4 regions of the Serratia bockelmannii genome follow, and region 1 is predicted to be linked to each of the others. Evidence: predicted binding sites of a transcription regulator. Region 1 holds the regulator's gene; each other region holds the start of a gene.
What was found. Region 1 encodes PhoB, which activates phosphate uptake and scavenging genes when phosphate is short. Its sites were predicted from a motif close to CTGTCATAAAACTGNCNNAT; they were not measured.
Positions count from the first base shown of each region.

Region 2: ugpB (sn-glycerol-3-phosphate ABC transporter substrate-binding protein UgpB) is a predicted target of PhoB. The motif match lies at 2,246-2,265, and genes of this name have one in related genera.
Region 3: phoA (alkaline phosphatase) is a predicted target of PhoB. The motif match lies at 3,857-3,876, and genes of this name have one in related genera.
Region 4: pstS (phosphate ABC transporter substrate-binding protein PstS) is a predicted target of PhoB. The motif match lies at 1,341-1,360, and genes of this name have one in related genera.

Region 1 covers NZ_CP196512.1:1,025,916-1,033,322, forward strand. Annotated here, with positions in the region: gene licT (BglG family transcription antiterminator LicT) at 1-537, opposite strand, end outside; gene sbcC (exonuclease subunit SbcC) at 770-4,021, opposite strand; gene sbcD (exonuclease subunit SbcD) at 4,018-5,250, opposite strand; gene phoB (phosphate response regulator transcription factor PhoB) at 5,466-6,155, shown strand; gene phoR (phosphate regulon sensor histidine kinase PhoR) at 6,180-7,407, shown strand, end outside.
Region 2 covers NZ_CP196512.1:245,526-252,932, forward strand. Annotated here, with positions in the region: gene livG (high-affinity branched-chain amino acid ABC transporter ATP-binding protein LivG) at 1-236, shown strand, start outside; gene livF (high-affinity branched-chain amino acid ABC transporter ATP-binding protein LivF) at 238-939, shown strand; gene ACSJLU_RS01150 (PLP-dependent aminotransferase family protein) at 984-2,171, shown strand; gene ugpB (sn-glycerol-3-phosphate ABC transporter substrate-binding protein UgpB) at 2,359-3,678, shown strand; gene ugpA (sn-glycerol-3-phosphate ABC transporter permease UgpA) at 3,757-4,644, shown strand; gene ugpE (sn-glycerol-3-phosphate ABC transporter permease UgpE) at 4,641-5,486, shown strand; gene ACSJLU_RS01170 (sn-glycerol-3-phosphate import ATP-binding protein UgpC) at 5,492-6,562, shown strand; gene ugpQ (glycerophosphodiester phosphodiesterase) at 6,562-7,299, shown strand; gene ACSJLU_RS01180 (AEC family transporter) at 7,360-7,407, shown strand, end outside.
Region 3 covers NZ_CP196512.1:1,548,885-1,556,291, forward strand. Annotated here, with positions in the region: gene ACSJLU_RS07480 (helix-turn-helix domain-containing protein) at 1-110, opposite strand, end outside; gene mqo (malate dehydrogenase (quinone)) at 316-1,896, opposite strand; gene phoA (alkaline phosphatase) at 2,358-3,785, opposite strand; gene ACSJLU_RS07495 (glutathione S-transferase N-terminal domain-containing protein) at 3,916-4,623, opposite strand; gene ACSJLU_RS07500 (ArsR/SmtB family transcription factor) at 4,698-5,381, opposite strand; gene ACSJLU_RS07505 (antibiotic biosynthesis monooxygenase family protein) at 5,556-5,903, shown strand; gene ACSJLU_RS07510 (isochorismatase family protein) at 5,936-6,667, opposite strand; gene ACSJLU_RS07515 (LysR family transcriptional regulator) at 6,800-7,407, shown strand, end outside.
Region 4 covers NZ_CP196512.1:5,196,916-5,204,322, forward strand. Annotated here, with positions in the region: gene glmS (glutamine--fructose-6-phosphate transaminase (isomerizing)) at 1-1,099, shown strand, start outside; gene pstS (phosphate ABC transporter substrate-binding protein PstS) at 1,436-2,476, shown strand; gene pstC (phosphate ABC transporter permease PstC) at 2,568-3,524, shown strand; gene pstA (phosphate ABC transporter permease PstA) at 3,526-4,416, shown strand; gene pstB (phosphate ABC transporter ATP-binding protein PstB) at 4,471-5,241, shown strand; gene phoU (phosphate signaling complex protein PhoU) at 5,253-5,987, shown strand; gene ACSJLU_RS24660 (ABC transporter substrate-binding protein) at 6,156-6,995, shown strand; gene ACSJLU_RS24665 (amino acid ABC transporter permease) at 7,077-7,407, shown strand, end outside.

The DNA of each region.
Region 1 (7,407 bases):
CATCACGCGGGTAATATGCAGCGTGTTGTGCATCTCGTCGTTAAGCTGGGCGTTGACCAGGTGTAGGGCGATAAATCCGGCTTCGTCCTCCGGCAACGCGGTGTCCAGCCGTTGGGCGATCAGGGCCAGCGCCTCCAGCCCGACGGCGAACTCGGCCGGATAGAGCTTTTTAATCTCCCACAGCAACGCATTTTTGATATCCAGCCCTTGCGCATGGCGCTGCAGGGCGAAGTGGATGTGATCGGTCAGCGTGATGTAGACGATGTTATGCAACTTGCCCGGCAGGCGTTCGCGGGCGAGAGTAATGATCTTGTCGGCGGTGGTGACGCAGGCTAATGGGATCTCGGCGAGCAGCTCTTTATAGCGCTCGGCGGTTTCTCCGCCGTTATGGGTGAATACCTTTTCGATCAGGCTTTCGTCCAGCGTATCGCCGGGCTTCTTTTTAAAGCCGATTCCTTTTCCCATCACCACCGTCTCTTCCTGACGGTCGTCCAGCGTAATCACCACGTTATTATTGAGTATTTTAGCGATTTTCATGGTTTTTCCCGGTGTTTCAGCATCCTGAAAACGAAAAAACCTGACGCCCGGAAGCGATCCCGGGTGTCAGGTTTTGCCTGTATTTTATGTTTCTTCCCTGCGGCCCTGAGCGGCGGAGGGGATACAGTAACAATCCTATTATGTTGGCATAATAACCCGTGCCCGCCGCGGCTCAACGCTTTTCACTGCGGAGTGCCGCCGCGGTCACACTTCTGCGCCGCGCGCCGCGGGATCATTCCAGCCTGAAATGCGCCTCCAGCCGGCTGACGCCGAGCCCGTTGACCTTTTTCACCTTGATCTGCACCGGAATACGTTCTTTCATCGCCTCGACGTGGCTGATCACGCCGATGGTTTTGCCGGAGGCATTCAGGCTGTCCAGCGCATCCAGCGCGGTATCGAGGGTTTCGGCGTCTAGCGTGCCGAAGCCTTCGTCGAGGAACAGCGAGTCGATGCTGGTTTTGTGGCTGACCAGATCGGACAACGCCAGCGCCAGCGCCAGGCTGACCAGGAAGCTCTCACCGCCGGACAGGGTGCGGGTATCGCGCAGCGCGTCCGCCTGCCAGGTGTCCACCACCTGCAGCTCCAGCGCATCGCTGGTTTTGCGCTGCAGCAGGTAGCGCCCATGCAGCCGGCCGAGTTGCTGGTTAGCCAGATAGACCAGATGATCGAGCGTTAACCCCTGAGCGAAGCGGCGGAACTTGTCGCCTTCTTTCGAGCCGATCAGCTGGTTGAGGTAGCTCCAGTCGTCGTAGTCTTGCTGACTGCGGGCGATCTGCTCGAACAGCGCCTGCTGATTAAGGCGACGGGCGGCGTCGCTTTCCAACTGGTTGCGCAGTTCACCCTGGCGCAGCTGCAACGTTTTCAACTGCTGTGCCAACTCGGCCAGCGATTGGGTGAGCGCGTCGAGATCCGTGTTGGCTTCATCCACCCCCTCAGGGCGGTTCAGCCGATGCTGCTCCAGCGTTTGCGTCGCCTGCGTCAGCAGGGCCGCGGCCTCTACCTGCCGCTGTTGCAGTTGCTCTCTACGCTGCTGCAATTCGCGGCGCAGTGTGTCGTCCAGCAGCGCGGCGGTGAAGGCGGTTTCATCAGCGAATTCGCTGTCGGCCAGCGCCTGCTGCCACTGCTGCTGCGCCTGCTGCAGCCGCTCCTGCATCTGGGTGTGCTGTTGTTGTAACCCGGCCTGCTGGCCGGTCAGGCGCTCGCGCAGTTCCTGCGCCTTTTGCCACTGCTCGGCGGCCTGTAAGCTGGCCTGTTCACAGGCGGTTTGTTTGGCGCGCAGCTGTTCCCGTACCTCGGCGACCCGCTGTTCGCCGAACAGCGCCAGCCGCTGCGCGCGCCGCTCTGCGAGAGTTTTCTCGCCTTCCTGCCAGCGTTGTTGCAGGTCTTGCTGCTGTTGCAGGCTGTCGGCATAGGTTTTCTGCAGCAGCGTAAAGCGCTCTTCGAGCAGCGCCAGCTGTTGCTGCGCCTGCTGCTGCTGCGTTTGCAGAGCGGCGAGCGCGTCTTTTGCCTGTTGTACTGCCTGCGCCGCCTGTTCATGCTGCTGCAGCGCGTGCTGCCCGCGCCGCTCTTCATCGTCGCAACCGCTCAGCCAGGCGCTGAGTCGCTCGCTCTCCGCCAGCGTAAAGTCGAACGCCAGCGGTGCGCTGAGCTGCTGCCACTGCTGCTGTTGGGCAGCCAACTGCTGTTCATCCTGCGCGATGGTTTGCTGTTGGCGCTGCAACTGCTGTTGCAGGTTGTCGTAACGGGCTCGCAGCTCGACGCCTTGTTTTTGCAATGCTTCGGTCTGGACTTTCATTTGCTCCAGACGTTGCGCAGTTTCTGACAGTTTTACCTCTTGATATTGTTCTACCGCCGGGTGCTCGCATGAGCCGCACAGCGGGCAGGGGGCGCCGGGTTGCAAACGGGCGCGCTCGGCCTCCAGACCCACGATCCGTTGTTCCAGCGCATAGGTTTTTTCAACATCGGCCTGGTGTGCTTTCTGCTGCTTAAATTGCTGACGGATGAGTTCTAGCTGTGGCTCCAACTGGGTCAGTTCATGTTGACCGATGTTTAGCTCTTGCCGCTGTTGTTCCAGCCGTTTAACGATTTGCTGCGACAAAGAGGATAGAGTAAACAGCTGCTGGCGCGTCGGGCGCAGATCCGCCAGGGCGCTCAGGCGTTGGCGCAGCGGGGCCAACGGCGTTTGCGCCTCCAGCGCCTGTTGCTGCTGTTGTTGAACGGCCAGCGCTTCGTTCAGCGCGTTCAACTGCTGCTGATGTAGTGCGCCCTGTGCCGTCAGCTGGCTGCGCTGAGCGGTGAGCTGCTCCAGCGTAGTTTGCTGCTGGGCGCACTGCTGCGCGGCGGCATCGGCGGCCTGTCGTCGCTCGGCCTGTGTCGACTGCAGTTGGGCTATTTGGTGGTCGAGCGGAGCGACTTGCTCATCGATCAGCTGTTGCTGCTGCTGCATATACTCGGCATGGGTTTGCTGCGCCAGGCGGGCTTTTTCCACCGCCTGCTGCAGCGGCGCCAGCTGCGCCGAGTGCTGTTCCTGTTGCTGCGTCAGCTGGGCTGCCTGCTGTTGTATCGTCTGCAGTTCGGCGCGGCAGCGATCGCGTTCGCCGCGCAGCGGCCGCAATTTCTCGGCCGGTTCGCTGAGCGCCAGCTGCTGCAGCTGCGGGGCGGCCTCCGCCTGCTCGCGCTGGGCGGTTTCCAGCCGCCGTTGACCCTCGCCTTGCTGTTGCCGGAGGCGTTGCCATTGCTGCAGCCAGCTCAGCGCCTGTTGCTGTCGCTGGGTTTGCTCGCCGAGGGCGATTTCCTGCGCGCTCAGCGCCGTCAGCTGTTCGGTCAGAGACTGGCGCTGCTCGTCGTTCAGCAGTTCGATGCCGCTGGCGCGTTGGTGTAACCCATCCAGGTCGGTTTTGGCCTGCTTGTGCGACTCGAACACCTGTTCGGACAGTCGCCCGTAGATTTCGGTGCCGGTCAGCTCTTCCAGCAGTTCGGCGCGATCGTTGGCATCGGCATTGAGGAAGGCGGCGAACTGCCCCTGAGACAGCATCATCGATTTGGTGAAGCGGCCAAAGTCCAGCCCGGTGATGGTTGCGGTAAGCTCCAGCTTGTCGCGCACCTTGTCCGCCAGGATCTTGCCGTCCTCGCGGCGCGCCAATTCGACCTTCGGCGCCTGCAGATTGCCGTCCGGCGCATTCTTGGCGCGGCGCTGGCTCCAGAAGGCGCGATAGCCGACGCCCTTGACCTCGAATTCGACCTCCGCCAGCGATTCGGCGGTGTGGCGGGTCATCAGTTCATTCTGGCTCGGCGTGACGTTGAGGCGCGGCGTCTGGTGGTACAGCGCCAGGCAAATGGCGTCCAGCAGGGTGGTTTTGCCCGCACCGGTCGGGCCGGTAATGGCGAACAGGCCGTTGCTGGCGAACGGCTCGGCGGTGAAGTCAATTTTCCATTCGCCCTGCAGCGAGTTGAGGTTTTTTAACCGCAGGCTGAGGATCTTCATGGGTTGGTCTCCTCAGGATTGTGCTGCACCGCATCGACCACCTGGCGGAACAGTTGGTGCATCCGCCGTTGGCGTGCTTCGGGCATGTCGGCCTCCTGCGCCAGGCGCCGTTCGAACACCTCGTTGACGCTCAGTTCGTTCAGCGTTTCCTTATCCTGCTGCGCGATTGCCTGGCGGCGCTGCTCTTTGCTGCGCCGCAACAGCACCACTTCCACCGGCAGCTCATCCGCCATCAGTTGGATGCGGCGCTGAATATCGCTGAGGTAGTCCTGCGTCGCCACTTCGATATCCAGCCACACCGGCAGCTCGCCGGCATAGTCGGCAAATTGCTGCAGTTGCCGTTCGATCTCGGCCAGATCCCCTTTGATCAGCTGCATGGGCTGGAACTGCGGGATCGTTAACGCATCTACCTGCTGGAGGGCTCCGTCGGCGAAATCGACCAGGAAGACGCTTTTGGCTTTGCCCAGCTCATCGAAGCTGAGCGGGATCGGTGAGCCGCTATAGCGAATATGCTCTGACTTGGCGACGTTCTGCGCGCGGTGAATGTGGCCGAGCGCGATGTAATCGGCGGGCGGGAAGGCCTGCGCCGGGAAGGCGTCCAGAGTGCCGATATAGATGTCGCGCACCGAGTCGGAGGTGGTGACGCCGACGGTGGTCAGGTGGCCGGTGGCGACGATCGGCAGCGGCAAGCCCAGCTGGTCGCGGCGCTCGCAGGCCGCCTGATACAGCGTCTGATAATGTTCGGCGATGGCTTCCTGCAGCGCCTGCTGTTTCTGCGCGCCGGATTCGCCGGCGCGGCTGGTAAGCAGATCGCGCGGCCGTAGGAACGGGATGGCGCACAGCACCGCGCCCGGCTGGCCGTCGCGCTGGTTAAGCACCACGATCTGCTGTTCGGCCGCGCCTTGCGCGCTCGCGATCACCGTGGTGTTCAGGCAGGAGAGCAGTTCCCGCGATTCGTTCAGCGTCGCCACCGAATCGTGGTTGCCGCCCAACACGACCAACTGGCAGCCGGTGCGCTGTAGTTCCACCACGAAGCGGTTGTACAGCTCGCGGGCATAGCTGGGTGGTGAGCCGGTATCGAACAGATCCCCGGCGACGATCAGCGCATCCACCTGTTGCTGTTCGATCTGTTCGATCAGCCAGTTCAGAAAAGCCTGGTGCTCGGCGGCGCGGCTTTTGGTGAAAAAGTACTGGCCAAGGTGCCAGTCAGAGGTGTGGATCAGGCGCATGACACTCCCGGATGCAAAGATAATGGCGATGATTATAAAGGCCGCGGCGGCGGCTGTCCCGGCGCAATGATGATGACAACCGGATGATTTTTCTTTACTGCGGGAAATAATCGCTATGCTTACTGCCTATAACAGCCGGTTTTTTTCATAAAAGTGTCACAAAACTGACGCATAATGGCGCCCGAAAAGTCGCTAACACATTGGCAGGATTGACGATGGCAAGACGCATACTGGTGGTGGAAGACGAAGCGCCGATCCGTGAGATGGTGTGCTTTGTGTTGGAACAAAATGGTTACCAACCGTTGGAAGCCGAGGATTATGACAGCGCCGTGACGCGTCTGTCTGAGCCGTTCCCTGATTTGGTGTTGCTTGACTGGATGTTGCCCGGCGGTTCCGGCATTCAGTTTATCAAACATATGAAGCGCGAAGCGCTGACCCGCGATATTCCGGTCATGATGCTGACCGCGCGCGGGGAAGAGGAAGACCGCGTGCGCGGCCTGGAAGTGGGGGCGGATGATTACATTACCAAGCCGTTCTCGCCCAAGGAGCTGGTGGCGCGCATCAAGGCGGTCATGCGCCGCATTTCACCGATGGCGGTGGAAGAAGTGATTGAAATGCAAGGCCTGAGCCTGGACCCGTCCTCCCACCGCGTGATGGCGAACGATCAGGCGTTGGACATGGGGCCGACCGAGTTCAAGCTGCTGCACTTCTTTATGACCCACCCGGAGCGGGTTTATAGCCGTGAGCAGTTGCTTAATCACGTCTGGGGCACTAACGTTTATGTGGAAGACCGTACCGTTGACGTGCATATCCGTCGGCTCCGCAAAGCGTTAGAAACCAGTGGGCATGATAAAATGGTTCAAACCGTTCGGGGCACCGGCTACCGGTTCTCAACGCGCTACTGATCGCGCTGCGCTGGAGAATATGCCGTGTTAGAACGTCTGTCGTGGAAGAGGCTGGCTCTGGAGCTGGCTCTTTTTTGTTTGCCCGCCTTACTGCTGGGGCTGATTTTCGGTTATCTGCCCTGGTTTCTGCTGGCCTCCGCGCTGGCTGCGCTGGTGTGGAATTTCTACAACCAGCTCAAACTCTCCCATTGGCTGTGGATTGACCGCAGCATGACGCCGCCGCCCGGCCGCTGGAGCTGGGAGCCGCTGTTCTATGGCCTGTATCAGATGCAGCAGCGCAATCGCCGCCGCCGGCGCGAGCTGGCGCTGCTGATCAAGCGCTTTCGCAGCGGGGCCGAATCGTTGCCTGACGCGGTGGTGATGACCACCGTCGAGGGCAATATCTTCTGGTGCAACGGGCTGGCGCAGCATCTGCTCGGCTTCCGCTGGCCGGAAGACAACGGCCAGCACATCCTTAACCTGCTGCGCTATCCGGAATTCAGCCACTATCTGCAACAGCAGGAGTTTTCACGTCCGCTGACGCTGCAGTTGAACAACGAACACTACGTCGAATTCCGCGTGATGCCGTATTCCGAAGGGCAGTTGCTGATGGTGGCGCGCGACGTCACCCAGATGCGCCAACTGGAGGGCGCACGGCGCAACTTCTTCGCCAACGTCAGCCATGAGCTGCGCACGCCGCTGACGGTGCTGCAGGGCTACCTGGAGATGATGGGCGACGAAGAGCAGGACGGTTCGCTGCGCAGCAAGGCGCTTAGCACCATGCAAGAGCAGACCCGCCGGATGGACGGGCTGGTCAAGCAACTGCTGACACTGTCGCGCATCGAGGCGGCGCCCAATGTCGACATGAACGAGCGCGTGGATATCCCGCTGATGCTGCGGGTGTTGCAGCGCGAGGCGCAGTCGCTGAGCGGCGGCAATCATGAGATCACCTTCCGGGTTAACGAGCAGCTCAACGTGTTCGGTAATGAAGATCAGTTGCGCAGCGCGGTGTCTAACCTGGTGTACAACGCGGTCAACCACACGCCGAAGGGTACCCACATCGAAGTGAGCTGGCAGCAGACGGCGCACGGCGCGCAGTTCCAGGTCAGCGACAACGGGCCGGGCATCGCCGCCGAGCACCTGCCGCGCCTGACCGAGCGTTTTTACCGCGTCGACAAGGCCCGTTCGCGCCAGACCGGCGGCAGCGGGCTGGGGCTGGCGATTGTCAAACACGCGCTCAGCCATCACGATGCGCGGCTGGAGATCCTCAGCG
Region 2 (7,407 bases), 780 kb from region 1:
ACGAACCGGCCGCCGGCCTCAACCCGAAAGAGACCGACGAGCTGGATCACCTGATCGTCGAGCTGCGCGATCGGCATAAGGTCTCGGTGTTGCTGATCGAGCACGACATGAAGCTGGTGATGGGCATTTCCGACCGCATTTACGTGGTGAATCAGGGCACGCCGCTGGCGCAGGGCACACCGGCGGAGATCCGCAACAACCCGGACGTGATCCGGGCTTATTTGGGCGAAGAATAATATGTTGTCATTCAATCAGGTATCCGCCCATTACGGCAAAATTCAGGCGCTGCATCAGGTCAGTCTCACGATAAGTCAGGGCGAAATCGTGACGTTAATCGGCGCCAACGGCGCCGGTAAAACCACGTTGCTCGGCACCTTGTGCGGCGAACCGCGCGCCAGCGAAGGCAGCATCGTCTTTCAGGACCAGGACATCACCCAGTGGCAAACCTCGCGCATCATGCGCGAAGCGGTGGCGATCGTGCCGGAAGGGCGGCGCGTCTTCTCGCGCATGACGGTGGAAGAAAACCTGGCGATGGGCGGCTTCTTCGCCGATCGCCAGCAGTATCAACAGCGCATTGAACGGGTGTTCACGCTGTTCCCGCGCCTGCTGGAGCGCCGAAGCCAGCGTGCCGGCACCATGTCCGGCGGCGAACAGCAGATGTTGGCCATCGGCCGCGCGCTGATGAGTCAGCCGAAGCTGCTGCTGCTCGACGAGCCCTCGCTGGGGCTGGCGCCGATCATTATCCAGCAGATTTTCGACATCATTCAGCAACTGCGGGAAGAGGGCATGACCATCTTCCTGGTGGAGCAAAACGCCAATCAGGCGCTGAAATTGGCGGACCGCGGTTATGTGCTGGAAAACGGCCGCGTGGTGTTGGAAGATACGGGGGCTGCATTGTTAGCCAACGAAGCAGTGAGGTCGGCGTATCTGGGCGGTTAATCCGCCCCCCTACGAATTAAAATAATCAGGTACGAGAAGAAGAAATGAAGACAGAAGGGTTACTCGCGCAGCGCATCGTTAACGTAAAAAGTTCGGCCATCCGTGAATTGCTTAAGCACAGCAAGATGGAACACGTCATTTCGCTGGCGGGCGGCATCCCCTCTGATGCGCTGTTCGATTTCGAAGGATTGAGCATCGCCACCCAGCAGGCGATCACCGAACAGCCGAAAAGCGCATTCCAGTATGGCCTGACCGAGGGCAGCCCGCTGCTGCGTGAGCGCATTTGCGCGCTGTGCGCCGAGCGCGGCGTCACCGCTGGCGCGGAAGAGGTAATGGTCACCGCCGGCTCACAGCAGGCACTGGATTTGGTGATGCGCGCCATCGTCAATCCCGGCGATGTGTTCGTGGTGGAGCGCCCGACCTACCTGGCGGCGCTGCAAACGCTGGAGCTGGCGGAGGCCAACATCATGTCGGTCTCGTCCGACAGCGACGGCATGGTGGTGGAAGAGCTGGCCGAGCTGCTGAAAACCCAGCGCATCAAGGGCGTGTACGTGGTGCCGAACTTCGGCAACCCCAGCGGCATCACCCTCAGCGCCGCGCGCCGTGAACTGCTGGTGAAGCTGGCTGCTGAACATAACTTCCTGATCATCGAAGACGATCCGTACGGCGAATTGCGTTTCACCGAAGAGCGCCACCCGACGCTGCATCAGGTGTCACAGCAGGTGCTGGGCAACACTGACCACATCATCTATACCTCGACCTTCTCCAAGATCCTGGCGCCGGGCCTGCGCTTGGGCTGGGCGATCCTGCCGCCGTTCCTGCTGCACAAAGTGGCGATCATCAAACAGGCGGCGGATCTGCACGCCAGCGCGTTGTCGCAGAGCATCGTCGAATGCTATCTCGGCCTGGATCGCCTGCCGGCGCAGATCGACAAGATCCGCGCCGCTTACAAGCAAAAGGGCGAGATCCTGGCCGGTTTGGTGGAGCAGGAGCTGGGCGACTACATCACCTTCGATAAGCCGAAGGGCGGCATGTTCCTGTGGGCGCGCTTCCGCCAGCCGTTCAACGCTACCGAATGGCTGAACACGACCTTGCAGCAGGGTGTGGTGTTCGTGCCGGGGGAATACTTCTTCTCCGACAACCCGGATCGTTCAACCTTCCGCCTGTCGTTCGCCACCGCCACCGAGCAGCAGATGCAAGAAGCGGTGGCGCGCCTGCGCCGTTCGCTGTAATCCTCGCGGCGGCGGAGCCCATGCCCGCCGCCGACATCAAACCGCCATCTTCACTTCACCTTGCCGTCATGTGGCTGTCATATAACGGTTATTTTTCTGTCATCCGCGCATGGCATGTTAGCTTCCGAACAAAAAACTGATTCTTTTCGCTCACGCGCTTTTACACCAGCTTTTTCAGGAGTTAGGCATGCTCACCTACGCTATTCGCAAAACCACGCTGTGCGTCGCGTTGACCCTGGCGGTCAGCACTCAGGCGCTGGCGGCGACAGAAATCCCGTTCTGGCATTCAATGGAAGGTGAACTGGGTAAGGAAGTGGATTCCCTGGCGGATCGCTTCAATCAGTCGCACAGCGACGTCAAGATTGTGCCGGTTTATAAAGGCAACTACGAACAGAGCCTGGCGGCGGGCATCGCTGCTTACCGCTCCGGCAAGGCGCCGGCGATCCTGCAGGTTTACGAGGTGGGCACCGCCACCATGATGGCCAGCAAAGCCATCAAACCGGTCTATGAAGTGTTTAAAGAGGCCGGCATCAACTTCGACGAGTCGGTGTTCGTGCCGACGGTGGCCGGCTATTACACCGACAACAAGAGCGGACATCTGCTGTCGCAGCCGTTCAACAGCTCCACGCCGGTGCTGTACTACAACAAAGATGCCTTCAAAAAGGCCGGCCTAAACCCGGACCAGCCGCCGAAAACCTGGCAGGAGCTGGCGGCGGATACCGCCAAGCTGCGTGAGGCCGGCATGAAGTGCGGCTACGCCAGCGGCTGGCAGGGTTGGATCCAGCTGGAGAACTTCAGCGCTTGGCACGGCGTGCCGTTCGCCAGTGAAAACAACGGTTTCGGCGGCACCAACGCCAAGCTGGAGTTCAACCAACCGCTGCAGGTCAAGCACATCGCGCTGCTGGAGGCGATGAACAAGAAGGGCGACTTTACCTACTTTGGCCGCAAAGACGAATCCACCGAGAAGTTCTATAACGGCGACTGCGCCATCACCACCGCCTCTTCCGGTTCGCTGGCGGACATCAAGCACTACGCCAAATTCAACTACGGCGTCGGCATGATGCCGTACGACGCCGACGCGAAAAACGCGCCGCAGAACGCCATCATCGGCGGGGCCAGTCTGTGGGTGATGAACGGCAAAGACGCCGCCACCTACAAGGGCGTGGCCGAGTTCCTGCAGTACCTGGCGCAGCCGGAAATCGCGGCCGAATGGCACCAGAAGACCGGCTATCTGCCGATCACCACCGCGGCTTACGATCTGACCAAGCAGCAGGGCTTCTACGACAAGAACCCGGGTGCCGACGTCGCCACTCGCCAGATGCTGAACAAGCCGCCGTTGCCGTTCACCAAGGGCCTGCGCCTGGGCAACATGCCACAGATCCGCAGCGTGGTGGATGAGGAGCTGGAAGGCGTGTGGACCGGCAAGAAAACGCCACAGCAGGCGTTGGACGCCGCCGTACAGCGCGGTGACGTGCTGCTGCGCCGCTTCGAAGCATCGACCAAGTAACCCTGCGTCGCGAGCCCGACAGACCGGGCTCGCATCTTCACGCCGATCCTTCCTTACCCGATCAATGGTTTAACTGCTATGTCATCTTCCCGTCCCGGTTTCGGCTGCAGCTGGTTGCCCTATGCGTTGGTGCTGCCGCAGCTGCTGATTACCGCCGTCTTCTTTTTATGGCCCGCCGGCGAAGCGCTGTGGTATTCGGTGCAGAGCCTCGATCCGTTCGGCCTCTCCAGCCAGTTTGTCGGGCTGGATAACTTTAAACAGCTGTTCCAGGATCCTTACTACCTCGACTCGTTCTACACCACGCTGATCTTCAGCTTCCTGGTGGCGGGCATCGGGCTGGCGGTTTCGCTGTTCTTCGCCGCGCTGGTGGACTACGTGCTGCGCGGCAGCCGCCTCTATCGCACGCTGATGATCCTGCCCTACGCGGTGGCGCCGGCGGTGGCGGCGGTATTGTGGATCTTTCTGTTCAACCCCGGCCTGGGGCTGATCACCCATTTCCTCAACGGGCTGGGCTATAACTGGAACCATGCGCAAAACAGCGGCCAGGCGATGTTCCTGGTGGTGCTGGCCTCGGTATGGCAGCAGATAAGCTATAACTTCCTGTTTTTCCTCGCGGCGCTGCAGTCTATCCCGCGTTCGCTGGTGGAAGCGGCAGCCATCGACGGCGCCGGCCCGGTGCGGCGCTTCTTCCATCTGGTGCTGCCGCTGATCGCGCCGGTGAGCTTCTTCCTGCTGGTGGTCAATCTGGTGTACGCCTTCTTCGATACCTTCCCGGTGATCGACGCCGCCACCGGCGGCGGGCCGGTGCAGTCCACCACCACGTTGATCTACAAGATCTACCGCGAAGGCTTCGCCGGGCTGGACCTCTCCAGCTCCGCCGCACAGTCGGTGATCCTGATGCTGTTGGTGATCGGCCTGACGGTGATCCAGTTCCGCTTCGTTGAACGTAAGGTGCGCTATCAATGATTGAGAATCGACGCGGGCTGGACATCTTCAGCCATGTGATGCTGGTTATCGGCGTGCTGGTGGTGCTGTTCCCGCTGTACGTGGCCTTTGTCGCCGCCACGCTGGATGACAAACAGGTGTTTCAGGTGCCGATGACGCTGGTGCCCGGCGGCCACCTGTGGGAGAACATTCGCAATATCTGGCAGGGCGGCGTGGGCAACCTCAAGGTGCCGTTCTCGCTGCTGCTGCTCAACAGCGTGATCATGGCGTTGGCGATCACCTGCGGCAAAATCGCGGTGTCGGTACTGTCGGCTTACGCCATCGTGTATTTCCGTTTCCCGCTGCGCAGCCTGTTTTTCTGGCTGATTTTCCTCACCCTGATGTTGCCGGTGGAAGTGCGCATTTTCCCGACGGTGGAGGTGATCTCCAACCTCAACCTGCTGGACAGTTATACCGGCCTGACGCTGCCGCTGATGGCCTCGGCCACCGCTACCTTCCTGCTGCGCCAGTTCTTCATGACGCTGCCGGATGAGCTGCTGGAGGCGGCGCGCATCGACGGCGCCGGGCCGATGCGTTTCTTCTGGGACATCGTGCTGCCGCTGTCGAAAACCAATCTGGCGGCGCTGTTTGTCATCACCTTTATCTACGGCTGGAACCAATATCTGTGGCCGATCCTGATCACCAGCGACGCTTCGATGGGCACCGCGGTGGCGGGCATCAAGAGCATGATCTCCACCTCCGGCGCGCCGACCCAGTGGAACCAGGTGATGGCGGCGATGATTCTAACTTTATTGCCACCGCTGGCGGTGGTGCTTCTGATGCAGCGCTGGTTTGTGCGCGGTCTGGTTGATAGCGAGAAATAACGACGATGGCAGGATTAAAACTACAGGCGGTCACCAAGTCTTACGACGGTAAAACGCCGGTGATCAAACAGATCGACCTCGACGTGGCGGACGGTGAATTCATCGTGATGGTCGGCCCGTCCGGCTGCGGCAAATCTACGCTGCTGCGTATGGTGGCCGGGCTGGAGCGCACTACCAGCGGCGATATCTATATCGATACCCGGCGCGTGACCGATCTGGAGCCCAAGGATCGCGGCATCGCGATGGTGTTCCAGAACTACGCGCTCTATCCGCACATGAGCGTGTACGACAACATGGCTTACGGCCTCAAGATCCGCGGTTTCGGCAAGGAGCATATCCGCCAGCGGGTGGAGGAAGCGGCGCGCATCCTGGAGCTGGAGCCGCTGCTCAAGCGCAAACCGCGCGAACTTTCCGGCGGCCAGCGCCAGCGGGTGGCGATGGGGCGCGCCATCGTGCGCGAACCGGCGGTATTCCTGTTCGATGAGCCGCTGTCCAACCTGGACGCCAAGCTGCGGGTGCAGATGCGCCTGGAGCTGCAACAGCTGCACCGCCGTCTGAAAACCACCAGCCTGTACGTGACTCACGACCAGGTGGAGGCGATGACGCTGGCGCAGCGGGTGATCGTGATGAATAAGGGCGTGGCAGAGCAGATCGGCACCCCGAGTGAAGTGTACCAACGGCCGGCTTCGCTGTTCGTCGCCGGCTTTATCGGCTCGCCGGCGATGAACCTGCTGCCCGGCACCCTGAGCGCCGACGGCGGCCAGCTGCTGTTGGCGGACGGCATGACGCTGCCGTTGCCGGCGGCCAAGCCGCAGTGGGCGGGGCGGCCGTTGACGCTGGGTATTCGGCCGGAGCATATTCAATTGGTGGCGCAAGGCCAGGGCGTGCCGCTGCAGCTGCAGACGCTGGAACTGCTGGGAGCCGACAATCTGGCGCACGGCCAGTGGGGCGGTCACGGGGTGATCGCGCGGCTGTCGCATGAAACCTTGCCGACGGCGGGCAGTACGCTATATTTGCAGCTGCCTGCTCAGGCGCTGCACTTCTTTGACACCCACAGCGGATTACGGATGGATTGATGACAAGACCCTGGCCTTACCCTCATATTGTCGCCCACCGCGGCGGCGGTTCTCTGGCGCCGGAAAATACCCTGGCGGCGATCGACGTCGGCGCGCGCCACGGCCACAAGATGATCGAGTTCGACGCCAAGCTGGCGCAGGACGGGCAAATTTTCCTGCTGCACGACGACACGCTGGATCGCACCAGCAACGGTTGGGGCGTGGCGGGCGAGCTGCCGTGGGACAAACTGGTGCAGCTGGACGCCGGCAACTGGTACAGCTCGGCCTTCAAGGGCGAGCGGTTGCCGCTGCTGTCGGAGGTGGCGGAACGCTGCCGGGAACACGGCCTGATGGCCAATATCGAGATCAAACCGACCACCGGCAGCGACGATGAAACCGGCCGGGTGGTGGCGCTGGCGGCGCGGTTGCTGTGGCAAGGGCAGACCGATCCGCTGCTTTCTTCCTTCTCGGTAGAAGCGCTGGCGGCGGCGCAGCGCACCGTGCCGGATTTGCCGCGCGGCTTGCTGCTGGAGGCCTGGGACGACAACTGGCGCGAGCTGACCGAACGCTTGGACTGCGTCTCGCTGCATATCGACCACAAAGCGCTGACCGCCGAGCGGGTGAAAGCGTTGAAAGACGCCGGGCTGCGTATTTTGGTGTATACCGTCAACCAACCGGATCGCGCGCGCCTGCTGCTCGACTGGGGCGTTGACTGCATTTGCACCGACCGGATAGATTTGATTGGCCCGGCTTTTTAATCCGGCGCCGATGAATCCCGCGACGACAAGCCTTGCCGCCGCACCACCGGAAGGAATGCGATGCCTGGCTTTATCCTGTCACTGTGGCACCAGATCGTGCTGTCTTTA
Region 3 (7,407 bases), 520 kb from region 1:
TGCCATTTGGAGTAGCCCGACTTGGCGGCGACGTTATCCAGCAGCAGCGGTTGGTCCAGATGAGTTTCAATCCAGTCTAGTAAATCGTGAATGATATTGACGCGATCCATGGTTTTAGTTCTCCCGCAAAAACGACATTCAGGTCACAGTGACTTAGCTTAATTATCCAAGAATATACTTTGATAATAGGCGTGAGTGCGCCGTTACGCAAGGGTAAACCGGGGGTAAAAAGGTGGCCAAAAATGCTCTTTGAACGGCAGGGGGATAAAAGAAAGGCCGCATAAAGCGGCCTTATCAGTAGGAAGCGATGGAAAATCAGTTAGTTTCCGGTTTCACTTCAATGTAGTTCAGACCCAGCACGCTGCTGGTGTAACCGCGGATCTTGTTGGTCATCTCGATATCGCCGTTCAGCTTGTGGCCGTAAGACGGGATGATCTCTTTCAGCTTGCTCTGCCATTCCGGCGTCGCCACTTTGTCTTTGAACACGGTTTCCATCAGATGCAGCATGATCGGCGCAGCGGTAGAAGCGCCCGGCGAAGCACCCAGCAGAGCGGCGATGCTGCCGTCTTCAGAGCTGACGACTTCGGTGCCGAACTGCAGCACGCCGCCTTTATCCGCGTCTTTCTTGATGATCTGTACGCGCTGGCCTGCGGTCCACAGCTTCCAGTCTGCCTGCTTGGCGTCCGGGAAGTACTCTTTCAACGCGGCGAAGCGATCGTCGTCGTTCATCATCAGCTGGCCGACCAGGTATTTCACCAGATCGAAGTTATCCAGACCGACGTGGGTCATCGGCATCAGGTTCGAGGTGCTCAGCGAGTGCATCAGATCGAACAGCGAACCGTTCTTCAGGAACTTGCTGGAGAAGGTGGCGAACGGCCCGAACAGCAGCACGCGCTTGCCGTCCAGCATGCGGGTATCCAGGTGCGGCACGGACATCGGCGGCGAACCTACGCTGGCCAGGCCATACACTTTGGCCAGGTGCTGGTTGGCGATCGCCGGGTTGGTAGTGACCAGGAACTGGCCGCCGACCGGGAAGCCGCCGTAGCCGTCGGCTTCTGGGATGCCGGATTTCTGCAGCAGGGTCAGGGACGCGCCGCCTGCGCCGATGAACACGAACTTGGCGTTAACGGTGGTTTCTTTACCGTCGCGGTTCAGATCGGCAACGGTCACGCTCCAGGTTTGGTCGGCGTTGCGCTTAATGTCGCGCACTTCGTGGCTCAGGTTCAGCTTGAACTTGTCGCTGGCGCTCAGCGCGTCAACCAACTGGTGGGTGATCACGCCGAAGTTGACGTCGGTACCCAGCGGCATGCGGGTCGCGGCGATTTTCTGCGCCGGATCGCGGCCGTTCATCACCAGCGGCGCCCACTGCTTGATTTGCGCAGGGTCTTCGGAATATTCCATGCCGCGGAACAGGGTGCTGTGCTGCAGCGCCGCGTAGCGTTTACGCAGGAAATTGACGTTGTCGTCACCCCACACGAAGCTCATGTGCGGCACGCTGTTAATGAAGGATTTCGGATCTTTCAGGACAGCGTTTTTCACCTGATAAGACCAGAATTGGCGAGAGATTTCGAAAGACTCGTTGACCTTCACCGCCTTGCTGATGTCGATGGTGCCATCGGCTTTTTCCGGCGTGTAGTTCATTTCGCTAAAGGCGGAGTGGCCGGTACCGGCGTTGTTCCAGCCGTTGGAGCTCTCTTCCGCCACGCCGTTCATGCGCTCGTACATGTCGATGGTCCAGGTCGGCTCCAGCTCATGCAGATAGGTACCCAAGGTGGCGCTCATGATGCCGCCGCCGATCAACACCACGTCGACGGTTTTATTCTTCTCTTCAGCCGCCGCCTGCTGCGTAACGCTAAACAGGCTGAGACTGAAAATCAGGACGAGTAATTTTCTCATTGAATTAAATCTCTTGTGTGTAAATTCTACTCATTGCAGGTGAAAGAATTTAGCGGGAGTTACCCTGGAAAATAATGAAGCCGACCGCCCGGCGTGAGCCGATAGGCAGCGATAATGCCTTTTTGTTAATAGGGTATTTAACGAAAAGTGAACTATTGCAGGCCGTCCGGATGCAAATTGATCGGTTCACGTTACTGGCGGGGTATTATTGTTTGCGAGAATGTTAAAAACTACTTTTGTAACTAAAAAAAATGAATATAAGCAAAAATAGGGCGGTTGCTGTCGCAGGAATAAACAGAGAGGGAAGAAAGGCCGTATAACCGCGTTATTTTCAGGGGTTAATTGTCGCGCAATTAAACATTATTTCATTATCACACAATAATTGCGGTTAAATTGCAAATACCTATCGGTAACCAATAATAAATGGCCGCCGTGGCGAGCGGCCATCGTTCAGCTGGCGGTTACTTGATGCCCATCGCATCGCGCATGGTGAAGAACAGATCGGTCTGATCGGTCAATCCCACCACGTTGGCGGCGTGCGGGCCGTAGGCCGCGACGCGCAACTGAGTGCCGGTATGCCCCTGCGACTCTTCTTCCGAGTTGCCGTAGCTGAGGGTCATCGGCGCACCGTCTTTGGTGGTCAGTATCTGGGTCAGGCCCGGCGCTTTGGCGTCGGCGGCGACGATCTGGCTGGAGTGCGCGTGGTCGGCGGTGACGATCACCAGCGTGTTGCCGTCGGCGCGGGCGAAGGCCAGCGCTTTTTGCACCGCTTCGTCCAGATCGACGGTTTCACCAATCTGCCCGCACGGATTGGCGGCGTGATCCTGCTTATCGATCGACGCCCCCTCGACCTGCAGGAAGAAGCCGTTCGGGTTGTCTTTCAGCAGCGCGATCGCTTTGTCGGTCATCGCCGCCAGCGTTGGCGTGGCCGCGGTGCGCGCCGGGTTGTTTTCACAGGTTACCGCCGGCTTGTCGAGGTTGCCGTGATAGCTGGCTTTCGGCCCCAGCCAGCGCACCGGCATGTTGCCGTCGGCGAACAGGCCCAGCAGCGGTTTTTGCTGATTGGCCAGGGTCACGGCCTGCAGTTCATCTGCGTTGATCACCCACTGATAACCCTGTGCCGCCGCCTGGTCCTTCAGCGATTTTCCTTGCCATTCGCCGCTTTTCGCCAGCTGGTTGAAGGACTTCGCACCGCCTCCCAGCGTGACGTCGGCACGGGTTTTCAGCAGTTGCTCGGTGATCGAGCCGCGGCCGCCGTTTTCCAGCGCGTTAGCGGCACATTTCTCGCTGGTTTCTTCCGGGCCGTAGCATTTGCGCGAGGTGACGTGCGACACCAGCGCCGCCGGCGTGGCGTCCTGCAGTTCGGCGGTGGAGACGTTGCCGGTGGCCTTGCCGGCCGCCTTGGCGATCTCCAGCAGCGTTGGCTGGTCTTTGCCGTTCACGTCCACGCCGAGCGCACCGTTATAGGTTTTCACCCCGGTGGCCCAGGCGGTGGCCGAGGCGGCGGAGTCGGTCACGTAATCCGGCTTGTGGGTTTTCTTGTCCAGCGAGTAGTGGGTGTATTGCCCGGTCAGCGGCAGGGCGTCGATGCCCTTGAAGTAACCGCCTGCGCCTTCAGCGTAGTTGCGCGCGGCGGTGATCTCGGAATCCCCCATGCCGTCGCCGATCAGCAGGATCACGTTTTTCACCGTTTTGTCCGACAGCGACGCTTTCAGCGCGGCGGTCTGATCGCCGGCCAGGCGACGGGCGCCGCCCGGCTCGGTGAGGGTGCCGCGCGCGGCGCGCTCGGTCAGGCCATCGGCATTGGCCGAGGTTTCCGCCGCGATGGCGGAGGAACAGAGCAGGGCGGACAGCACGGCGCCGGCGATCAGGGATACAGCAGGTTGCATGGGTAAGCTCCTTGTCGTAATACAACAATGTAAATAACATCAAATTGTTACGAAAGGAGAGTAGAGCAGAGGGATGACAATTTTATGACAGCGGAAGGCGGGACGGCCCGGCGGCCATCCCGTTTGACAATCAGGCCGCGCGCGCCGGGATAGCGAGCCCACGCTGCACCGCCGGGCGCGCCAGACCGCGCTCCAGCCACTGCGCGACGCGCGGGAAACTGTCGAACTCCACCAGATCGCGCGCCTCATAGAAGCCGATCAGGTTGCGCACCCAGCCCAGCAGCGAGATATCGGCGATGGTGTAGTCTGCGCCCATGATCCAGTCACGGCCCTCCAGGCGCGTTTCCAACACACCAAGCAGGCGTTTCGATTCGTTTTTGTAACGCTCCAGCGGCCGCTTGTCTTCATATTCGCGCCCGGCGAATTTATGGAAGAAACCGAGCTGGCCGAACATCGGGCCGACGGCGGCCATCTGGAAGAACACCCACTGAATGGTTTCATAACGCTGGGCTGGATCCTGCGGCAGGAAGCGGCCGCTCTTTTCCGCCAGGTAGAGCAGAATGGCGCCGGATTCGAACAGCGGCAGCGGCCGGCCGCCGGGGCCGTCGGGATCGATGATCGCCGGGATCTTGCCGTTCGGATTCAGCGCCAGGAATTCCGGCGTCCAGGTTTCGTTGTTGCCGATGTCGATTAGGTGCGCTTCATAAGGCAGGCCGATCTCTTCCAGCATGATGGAGACTTTGACGCCGTTCGGCGTCGGCAGAGAGTAGAGCTGCAGCCATTCCGGATGCTGAGCCGGCCAGCGTTTGACGATCGGGAATTGGGTGGAATCGAGCATGGAAACTCCTCGGGTTGGCGGGGTCGCTTAAGCGTACCCCTAGAGTATTGCAGTAAAACTACCCTGTCGCCGGGTTACACCGTGAGGTCAAAATGTGCGGCCAGCGCTTTTTTACCGGCGGGGGTCAGCTGCAGCTCGCGGCTGTCGAGCCGGCGAAGGATCCAGCCGCGTTGGATAAAGGCGGCCAACAGCGCGGCGCCCAGCGCGCCGCCGAGGTGAGATCGGCGCTCGCTCCAGTCCAGACAGCCGCAGGCGAAGCGGCGGCGAGTGGGCGCGGGAGAGCAATCGACGCCCAGCCGCGTCAGCGCGGCCTGACCGGCGTCGCTTAATCGGTAGTCTTCTTCACCGGCCAGCCAGTTCAGCGCATGCAGCCGATCGTGCAGCTTCACCGCTACCTCGCCCGCCATATGGTCGTAGCAGGTGCGAGCATATTGCAGCGTGGTGGGCGTGCTGCTTTTCACCGACGGGCGCGGTACGCCCGCCAGCGCCATCAGGCCTTCCAGCGCGTCGGCCACCGGTTGCCCGGCCAGCCGGAAATAGCGGTAGCGCCCCTGTTTGACGCAGGCGATCAGCCGCTGCTCCAGCAGTTTCGCCAGATGCGCGCTGGCGGTGGACGGGGCAACCTCGACCGCCGCGCTGAGCTCGGTGGCGGTGTAGGCGCGCCCGTCCATCAACAGGCACAGCATGCGCGCCCGGGTGCGGTCGGCGATGGCGGCGCTCAGCGCCGCTAAACGATCTTCAATGTCGATGTTATGCATACTTCGAGGTTAGACGAAGTATGACTGCGCGTCCATCGCTAACCTGTGGTTATCGCACTCTGGTGCAGTGCGTCTGCGTTCGCTGGATATTGATGAGCGGGCGTTGGAATCGGTGCGGTGGCGCCATTCTTACCATGCGCGCGTACCGGAATTTTACCGTGAGAGGAGACGATAATGATCGCCGTGATTTTTGAACTGCAGGCCGCTGATGGGCAGCGTGATACCTATCTGGCGCTGGCGGCGGAGCTGAAGCCGCTGCTGGCGCAGATCGACGGATTCATTTCCATCGAGCGCTTTCAAAGCCTGGCCGATCCTGCGCGCCTGCTGTCGCTCTCCTTCTGGCGCGACGAGGCGGCGGTGCAGCAGTGGCGCAATCTCGAGCAGCATCGCGCGGCACAGGCGCGCGGCCGTGGCGAGGTGCTGGCGCAGTACCGGTTGCGGGTGGCGGAGGTGGTGCGGGATTACGGGCTGGAGAGACGCGACCAGGCGCCGCAGGATAGCCGTTGCTATCACCGCACCTGAAAAAAGCCCGCTGACGGCGGGCTTTCACCCGTTTATTTCGCTTCGCTGCCCACCTTCATCGCCCCGGCGTAGCGGGCGCCCATTCCCCAGGCGGCGCCGTGGTCGCGGGCGATCTGCAATACGCCCCCCGCCGTGGCCTTGCGGCTCCAGTCCTGCTGCCATTCCAGCATCAACGCCACCCAGTTGATAGGGGTGGCGCCTGCTTGTACCAGGCGCTGCATGGCGTTGTTTTGACTATCTGGCGTAATGTCGCCGGTGACGTCCGACAATATGTAGACCTCATACCCCTCGCCCAGAGCGGACAGCGCCGGCAGCATCACGCAGCTGGCGGTCCACAGCCCGCCGATGATGATTTTCTTGCGGCCGGATTGTTTGATCAGATCCACCACGCGCCGATCCTGCCAGACGTTGATGGCGGTGCGATCGTACACCTGCAGATCCGGGCGTGCCTGCGTCACCTGCTGGAATACCGGCCCGGCGAAGCTTTTGGCGTTGGCCGAGGCCAGAATGGTCGGCACGTTGAACACCTTGGCGGCCTTGGCGATGCCGGCGGCGTTATTCACCAGGTTGGTTTGATCGATAGAGGAAATGGTCATGCCGAACATGTCCTGCAGATCGACCAGCAGCAACAGGCTGTTGTCGGCGGTCAGCGGTTGCACATAACCCGCCTGGCGGCTATCGGCGGCGGGGGATTGCGCCAGCGCGGCGACGGGGGCGGTGGCGGCGCTCAGGCCGAGCATCAGGGCGATTAGGGTCTTTTTCATTATTAACTCCATGATTATCAGTAGATTAAATTCACGTCCCACTCAGGGAAGCGGTTGAATGAAGTCTACTGATATTTATTTGGTTAATAATCTATGGTTTATTGAATTAATAATTAACCTGAAGGACGTAATATGGACGTGCTACTGACGATGCGCGCCTTTCGCCGCGTGGTTGAGCGCAACAGTTTCTATAAGGCGGCGGAGGATCTGGCGATCACGCCGGCGGCGTTGAGCAAGCAGATTAAGCAGTTGGAAAGTCGGTTGGGGACGCTGTTGCTGGTGCGCACCACCCGCAGCATGAGCCTGACCGAAGCCGGGCAGCTCTATTACCAGGAAGCCTGCCGGTTGCTTGGCGAGTTCGACGCGCTGGAGCAGACGGTTGCCGCCAGCGCGCAGCAGGTCTCCGGCACGCTGCGGGTCAATGCGCCGCTCTCGTTCGGCCTGACGGTGCTGTCGCCGCTGCTGCCGCCGTTTATGCAACGTTATCCGCAGCTGCAGGTGGAACTGACGCTGGACGACAGGGTATTGGACGTGGTGGCGGCCGGTTTCGATATTTCCTTGCGCATTCGCCGCCGACTGCCGGATTCTTCCCTCAGCGCCCGGGCGCTGGGTGACGTGCACCAGCGAATTTGCGCCGCGCCCGGCTATTTGGCGCAGCACGGCGTGCCGCAAACGCCCAATGAATTGCCGCGGCACAGCTGTCTGGCCTATTCCCTGGCGGAAAAACCGGGGCAGTGGCA
Region 4 (7,407 bases), 1.0 Mb from region 1:
CGACAAGGGCGCTTACCGTCACTACATGCAAAAAGAGATCTACGAACAGCCGCTGGCGCTGAAAAACACCCTGGAAGGGCGTTTCAGCCATGGCCAAATCAACCTGAGCGAGCTGGGCCCGCACGCCGACGAGCTGCTGGCCAAGGTGCAACACGTGCAGATCATCGCCTGTGGGACTTCTTACCACTCCGGGATGGTGGCGCGCTACTGGTTTGAAGCGTTGGCCGGCGTGCCGTGCGACGTCGAGATCGCGTCCGAATTCCGTTACCGCAAATCGGCGGTGCGTCCGGGTAGCCTGATCATCACCCTGTCGCAGTCCGGCGAAACCGCCGACACGTTAGCGGCGCTGCGCCTGTCCAAAGAGCTGGGTTATCTTGGTTCGCTGGCCGTTTGTAACGTTGCGGGCTCTTCGCTGGTGCGTGAATCCGATCTGGCGTTGATGACCAAAGCGGGCACGGAAATCGGCGTAGCCTCGACCAAAGCCTTCACCACGCAGCTCACCGTGCTGTTGATGCTGGTGGCGCGCCTGGGCCGCCTGAAAGGCATGGCGGAAAGCGTGGAGCAGGAGATCGTGCACGGCCTGCAGGCGCTGCCGGCGCGTATCGAGCAGATGCTGTCGATGGATAAAGAGATCGAAGCGCTGGCGGAAGGCTTCTCCGACAAGCACCATGCGCTGTTCCTCGGCCGCGGCGATCAGTATCCGATCGCCATGGAAGGGGCGCTGAAGCTGAAAGAGATCTCCTATATTCACGCCGAAGCTTATGCGGCGGGCGAGTTGAAACACGGCCCGCTGGCGCTGATCGACGCCGATATGCCGGTGATCGTGGTGGCGCCAAACAACGAACTGCTGGAAAAGCTGAAGTCCAACATTGAAGAAGTGCGCGCGCGCGGCGGCCAGCTGTACGTGTTCGCCGATCAGGACGCCGGCTTTGTCAGCAGCGAAGGCATGACCATCATTCCTCTGCCGCACGTCGAGGAAATCGTCGCGCCGATCTTCTACACCGTGCCGTTGCAGCTGCTGTCTTACCACGTGGCGCTGATCAAAGGCACCGACGTTGACCAGCCACGCAACCTGGCGAAGTCTGTCACCGTAGAGTAATTTGCCGCAGGTAAACTGCAAAAGCCGGCCTTCGCGCCGGCTTTTTTCATGAGCGGCCTTAAAGATGACAGCGCGACCGATTCGGCGATAAACGTTGTCATATTCAAGCGGATAGGCCGCGCCAAAACGGTTTTTTTATTGCTTGGCAAATGTGCTGTTTCACAACTAACTTTTTGATTTATAGATAAAACAATACCCATCAAACGCACTGTAATATAACTGTCATATTGCGTACATTTTTCTGTCACCAAACTGTCCTATTTTCCCTCCTGCAGCAATACTTACTCTGATTAAAACGACTCGAAGTCGATTTTAAGTATCCCATTAGGAGGGATTATGAAACTGATGCGTACCACCGTCGCCAGTATTGTGGCAGCGACCTTCTCCCTGACCGCCGTGTCCGCGTTCGCTGCTGCCAGCCTGACCGGTGCAGGTGCGACATTCCCCGCTCCGGTTTACGCCAAGTGGGCAGATTCTTATCAGAAAGAAACCGGCAACAAAGTTAACTATCAGGGCATCGGCTCCTCTGGCGGCGTGAAGCAAATCGTGGCCAACACCGTTGACTTTGGCGCTTCCGATGCTCCGCTGTCTGACGACAAACTGGCGGCCGATGGCCTGTTCCAGTTCCCGACCGTGATCGGCGGCGTGGTACTGGCGGTGAATATCCCGGGCATTAAATCCGGCGAACTGACGCTGGACGGTAAAACCCTGGGTGATATCTACCTGGGCAACGTCAAAAAGTGGAACGATCCGGCTATCACCAAGCTGAACCCAGGCGTGAAACTGCCTGACCAGAACATCGCCGTGGTGCGCCGCGCCGACGGTTCCGGCACCTCGTTCGTGTTTACCAGCTACCTGTCCAAGGCCAACGCGCAGTGGAAAGAGAAGATTGGCGCCGGTTCTACCGTTAACTGGCCGACCGGTCTGGGCGGCAAAGGCAACGACGGCATCGCCGCCTTCGTTCAGCGTCTGCCTGGCTCTATCGGCTACGTAGAATACGCTTACGCCAAACAGAACAACCTGGCTTACACCAAGCTGGTATCCGCCGACGGCAAACCGGTTAGCCCGACCGAAGAGAGCTTCAGCAACGCGGCCAAAGGCGTGGATTGGAGCAAGACCTTCGCTCAGGATCTGACTGACCAGAAAGGCGACAACGTGTGGCCAATCACCTCCACCACCTTCATTTTGGTGCACAAAGAGCAGAAAAACCCTGCTCAGGGTGCCGAAGTGCTGAAGTTCTTCGACTGGGCTTATAAAACCGGCGCCAAGCAGGCGAACGAGCTGGATTACGCCACCCTGCCGACAGAAGTGGTTGAGCAGGTGCGCGCGGCCTGGAAAACCAACGTAAAAGACAGTTCAGGTAAAGCGCTGTACTAACAACGCAGGGGCGCGGGTTCGCCGCGCCCCACACAGTTCTTCAGGCTCCGATCCCGGTTGGGGCTGCCAGGGTTCAAACAGAGAGTAATCTATGGCTGAGTACAAGCCGACCATCAAAGCACCGGGCAAAAACGGTGACATCATTTTCAGCGCGCTGGTGAGACTGGCTGCGCTGATTACCCTATTGTTGCTGGGCGGCATCATCGTTTCGCTGATCTTCGCCTCCTGGCCAAGCATGCAGAAATTCGGCTTCGCCTTCCTGTGGACCAAAGAGTGGGACGCACCGGCGGAGCAGTTCGGCGCGCTGGTGCCGATCTACGGTACCGTGGTCACCTCGCTCATCGCGCTGATCATCGCCGTGCCGGTGAGTTTCGGCATCGCGCTGTTCCTGACCGAACTGGCGCCGAACTGGTTGAAGCGGCCGCTGGGCATCGCCATTGAGCTGCTGGCGGCCATCCCAAGCATCGTCTACGGCATGTGGGGCCTGTTTGTGTTCGCCCCGCTGTTCGCCGAATACTTCCAGACGCCAGTGGGCGACGTGCTGTCGGGCATTCCTATCGTCGGCGAGCTGTTCTCCGGCCCGGCCTTCGGCATCGGTATCCTGGCCGCCGGGGTGATCCTGGCGATCATGATCATTCCTTACATCGCTGCGGTGATGCGCGACGTGTTCGAACAGACGCCGGTAATGATGAAAGAGTCGGCCTACGGCATCGGCTGCACCACTTGGGAAGTCATCTGGCGCATCGTGCTGCCGTTCACCAAAAACGGCGTCATCGGCGGCGTGATGCTGGGCCTGGGCCGTGCGCTGGGGGAAACCATGGCGGTGACCTTTATCATCGGCAACACCTACCAGCTCGACAGCGCTTCGCTGTATATGCCGGGCAACAGCATCACCTCGGCGCTGGCCAACGAATTCGCCGAAGCTGAGTCCGGCGTGCACACTGCCGCGTTGATGGAGCTGGGCCTGATTCTGTTTGTTATCACCTTTATCGTGCTGGCGCTGTCGAAACTGATGATCATGCGTCTGGCCAAGAATGAGGGGCGTTAACATGGCGACGATGGATATGCAAAACGCAGTCGTTCTGGCGGAAAGCCGCCGCAAAATGCAGGCCTGGCGCCGGCAGAAAAACCGCCTCGCGCTGTTCCTGTCGATGGCGACCATGGCGTTCGGGTTGTTCTGGCTGATCTGGATCCTGATCGCCACCGTCACCAAAGGCTTCGACGGCATGTCGCTGGCGCTGTTCACCGAGATGACCCCGCCGCCGAATACCGCAGGCGGCGGCCTGGCCAACGCTATCGCCGGCAGCGGCCTGTTGATCCTGTGGGCGACCCTTTTCGGTACGCCGCTGGGCATCATGGCCGGCATCTACCTGGCGGAATACGGCCGTAAATCCTGGCTGGCGGAAGTGATCCGCTTTATCAACGACATTCTTTTGTCCGCACCGTCGATCGTGGTGGGCCTGTTCGTTTACACCATCGTGGTGGCGAAGATGGAACACTTCTCCGGCTGGGCCGGCATCGTGGCGCTGGCGCTGCTGCAGGTGCCGATCGTCATTCGTACCACCGAGAACATGCTGAAACTGGTACCGGATACGCTGCGCGAGGCCGCTTATGCCCTGGGTACGCCGAAATGGCGCATGATTTCCGCCATCACGCTGAAGGCGTCGGTGTCCGGCATCATCACCGGCGTGCTGCTGGCGATTGCACGCATCGCGGGGGAAACCGCACCGCTGCTGTTCACTTCGCTGTCGAACCAGTTCTGGAGCACCGACCTGATGCAGCCGATCGCCAACCTGCCGGTGACCATCTTCAAATTCGCCATGAGCCCGTTCGCCGAATGGCAACAGCTGGCCTGGGCCGGGGTGCTGTTGATCACCCTGTGCGTACTGTTACTGAATATCCTGGCGCGCGTGGTTTTCGCCAAGAAAAAGCATTCATAAAATTTTGAGCGCCGCTTTGGCGGCGCTGATGAAAAGAGAGAAGTCTTGATGAGTATGGTTACTGACGCTTCCAGCAGCAAAATTCAGGTACGCGATCTGAACTTCTACTATGGCAAATTCCATGCGCTGAAGAACATCACGCTGGATATCGCCAAGAACAAGGTCACCGCGTTTATCGGCCCGTCCGGCTGCGGCAAATCTACCCTGCTGCGCACCTTCAACAAGATGTACCAGCTGTACCCGGAACAGCGTGCGGAAGGCGGCATCCTGCTGGACGGCCAGAACATCCTGACCGACAACTCGGATATCGCACTGCTGCGCGCCAAGGTCGGCATGGTGTTCCAGAAGCCGACGCCGTTCCCGATGTCGATTTATGACAACATCGCCTTCGGCGTTCGCCTGTTTGAAAAGCTGTCGCGTGCCGATATGGACGAGCGCGTACAGTGGGCGCTGACCAAAGCGGCGCTGTGGAATGAAACCAAGGACAAGCTGCACCAGAGCGGCTACAGCCTCTCCGGCGGCCAGCAGCAGCGTCTGTGCATCGCCCGCGGCATCGCCATTCGTCCGGAAGTGTTGTTGCTGGATGAGCCTTGCTCGGCGCTGGATCCGATCTCCACCGGCAAGATTGAAGAGCTGATCAGCGAGCTGAAGGCTGATTACACCGTGGTGATCGTGACGCACAACATGCAGCAGGCGGCGCGCTGCTCCGACTCTACCGCATTTATGTATCTGGGCGAGCTGATCGAGTTCAGTGATACTGATAACCTGTTCACTGCGCCGCAGAAAAAGCAGACTGAAGACTACATCACTGGCCGTTATGGTTGATAGGAAGCATCATGGATAACCTGAATTTAAACAAACACATTTCCGGCCAGTTCAACGCAGAGCTCGAGCATATCCGCACCCAGGTGCTGACCATGGGCGGGCTGGTGGAGCAGCAGCTGACCGACGCCATCACCGCGATGCACAATCAGGATGGCGAGCTGGCCAAGCGCGTGATCGAAGGCGACGCCAAGGTCAACATGATGGAAGTGGCGATCGATGAAGCTTGCGTGCGCATTATCGCCAAGCGCCAGCCGACCGCCAGCGATCTGCGTCTGGTGATGGCGATCATCAAAACCATTTCCGAGCTGGAGCGCATCGGCGACGTGGCGGACAAGATCTGCCGCACCGCGCTGGAGAAGTTCTCGCACCAGCACCAGCCGCTGCTGGTCAGCCTGGAGTCGCTGGGGCGCCACACCGTGCAGATGCTGCACGACGTGCTGGACGCCTTCGCGCGCATGGATCTGGACGAGGCGATCCGTATTTACCGGGAAGATAAAAAAGTCGACCAGGAATACGAAGGCATCGTGCGTCAGCTGATGACCTACATGATGGAAGATTCGCGCACCATTCCGAGCGTGCTGACCGCGCTGTTCTGCGCCCGTTCTATCGAGCGTATCGGCGACCGCTGCCAGAACATCTGCGAATTTATCTTCTATTTCGTCAAAGGGCAGGATTTCCGTCATTTGGGTGGCGATGCCCTGGAAAAGCTGCTCTCCCCGGGCGGTAAAGACGACAAAGCCGACTAACCCTTTCCGGGTAATATCCTTCAAAGGCGCGGTTTCCCGCGCCTTTATTCCATCTTAAACGCGTAAAGATAAAAAGGTTATAAATATAGCTTTTTATATTATTTCCTGACCTATGTGGCGCTTGCTAGCTTATCCGCCAGCAGGACATCAACCACTTAGGAGCTTTCTATGAAACATCGCGCTTTGGCCTTAACGTTGTTAGCCAGTCTGACCGGCCTCGCCGCCGGTGCCGCGCACGCGGACAAACTTGACGATATCAAGCAAGCCGGCGTGATGCGCATCGCGGTGTTCGACAGCAACCCGCCGTTCGGCTACATCGATCCGCAGAGCAAGAAGCTGGTGGGCTACGATGTGGATGTCGCCGACGCGATCGGCAAAGCGCTGGGGGTGAAAGTGGAGCTGCGCGCCACCAACCCGGCCAACCGCATTCCGCTGCTGGTGTCGAAGAAGGTTGACCTGATTGCCGCCAACTTCACCATTACCGACGAGCGCGCCAAGGAAGTGAACTTCAGCGTGCCGTACTTCGCCACTGGCCAGAAATTCATCGCCCGCAAAGGCGTGTTGAAAACGCCGGAAGACATCAAGAAGCTGCGCATCGGCGCGGATAAGGGCACGGTGCAGGAAATCACCCTGCGCGAGCGTTTCCCGACGGCGAAAGTGATCTCCTACGATGATACCCCGCTGGCATTTGTGGCACTGCGCAACGGCAACGTGCAGGCGATCACTCAGGACGACGCCAAGCTGGTCGGCCTGCTCGGCAACCTGCCGGCGGCGCAAAAGGCGGAGTTTGAAATTTCGCCGTTCAGCCTGACCAAAGAGTATCAGGGCGTCGGCATTCCCAAGGGTGAAGATCGCCTGACCGCCGCGGTGAACGAGACGCTGATCAAGCTGGAAAAAGACGGCGAAGCGGTTAAGATTTACGATCGCTGGTTCGGGCCGGAAACCCAATCCGCTCAACCGCGCGGCGATTTCAAAATCGCGCCTTTGGATCAGCAACCAAAAGCCTGACTTAACCGCTTGCGGTGAGATAGGCACGGAGGGGCGCAGCTTGCTGCGCCCCTGATGCATTCTGCAAGACAAGGATTGAACATGAACCTGGACTGGCTGCTGGCGCCGCAATACCTGAGCTGGCTGTGGCATGGCTTTCTGCTGACGCTGTGGCTTTCCGCCTGCGCGGGCCTGGCGGCCACGTTGCTGGGCTTTGTGCTGGCGGCGATGCGCGACAGCAGCCTGCGGCCGTTGCGTTGGCTGGCGATGGGGTACAGCTCGCTGTTTCGCAATACGCCGCTGCTGGTGCAGCTGTTCTTCTGGTACTTCGCCGCCGGGCAGATCCTGCCGTCCGCCGCCATGCAGTGGCTGAACAGCTCACATCAGGTCGGCCCGCTTGAGTGGCCGTCGTTCGAGTTTCTCGCCGGTTTCT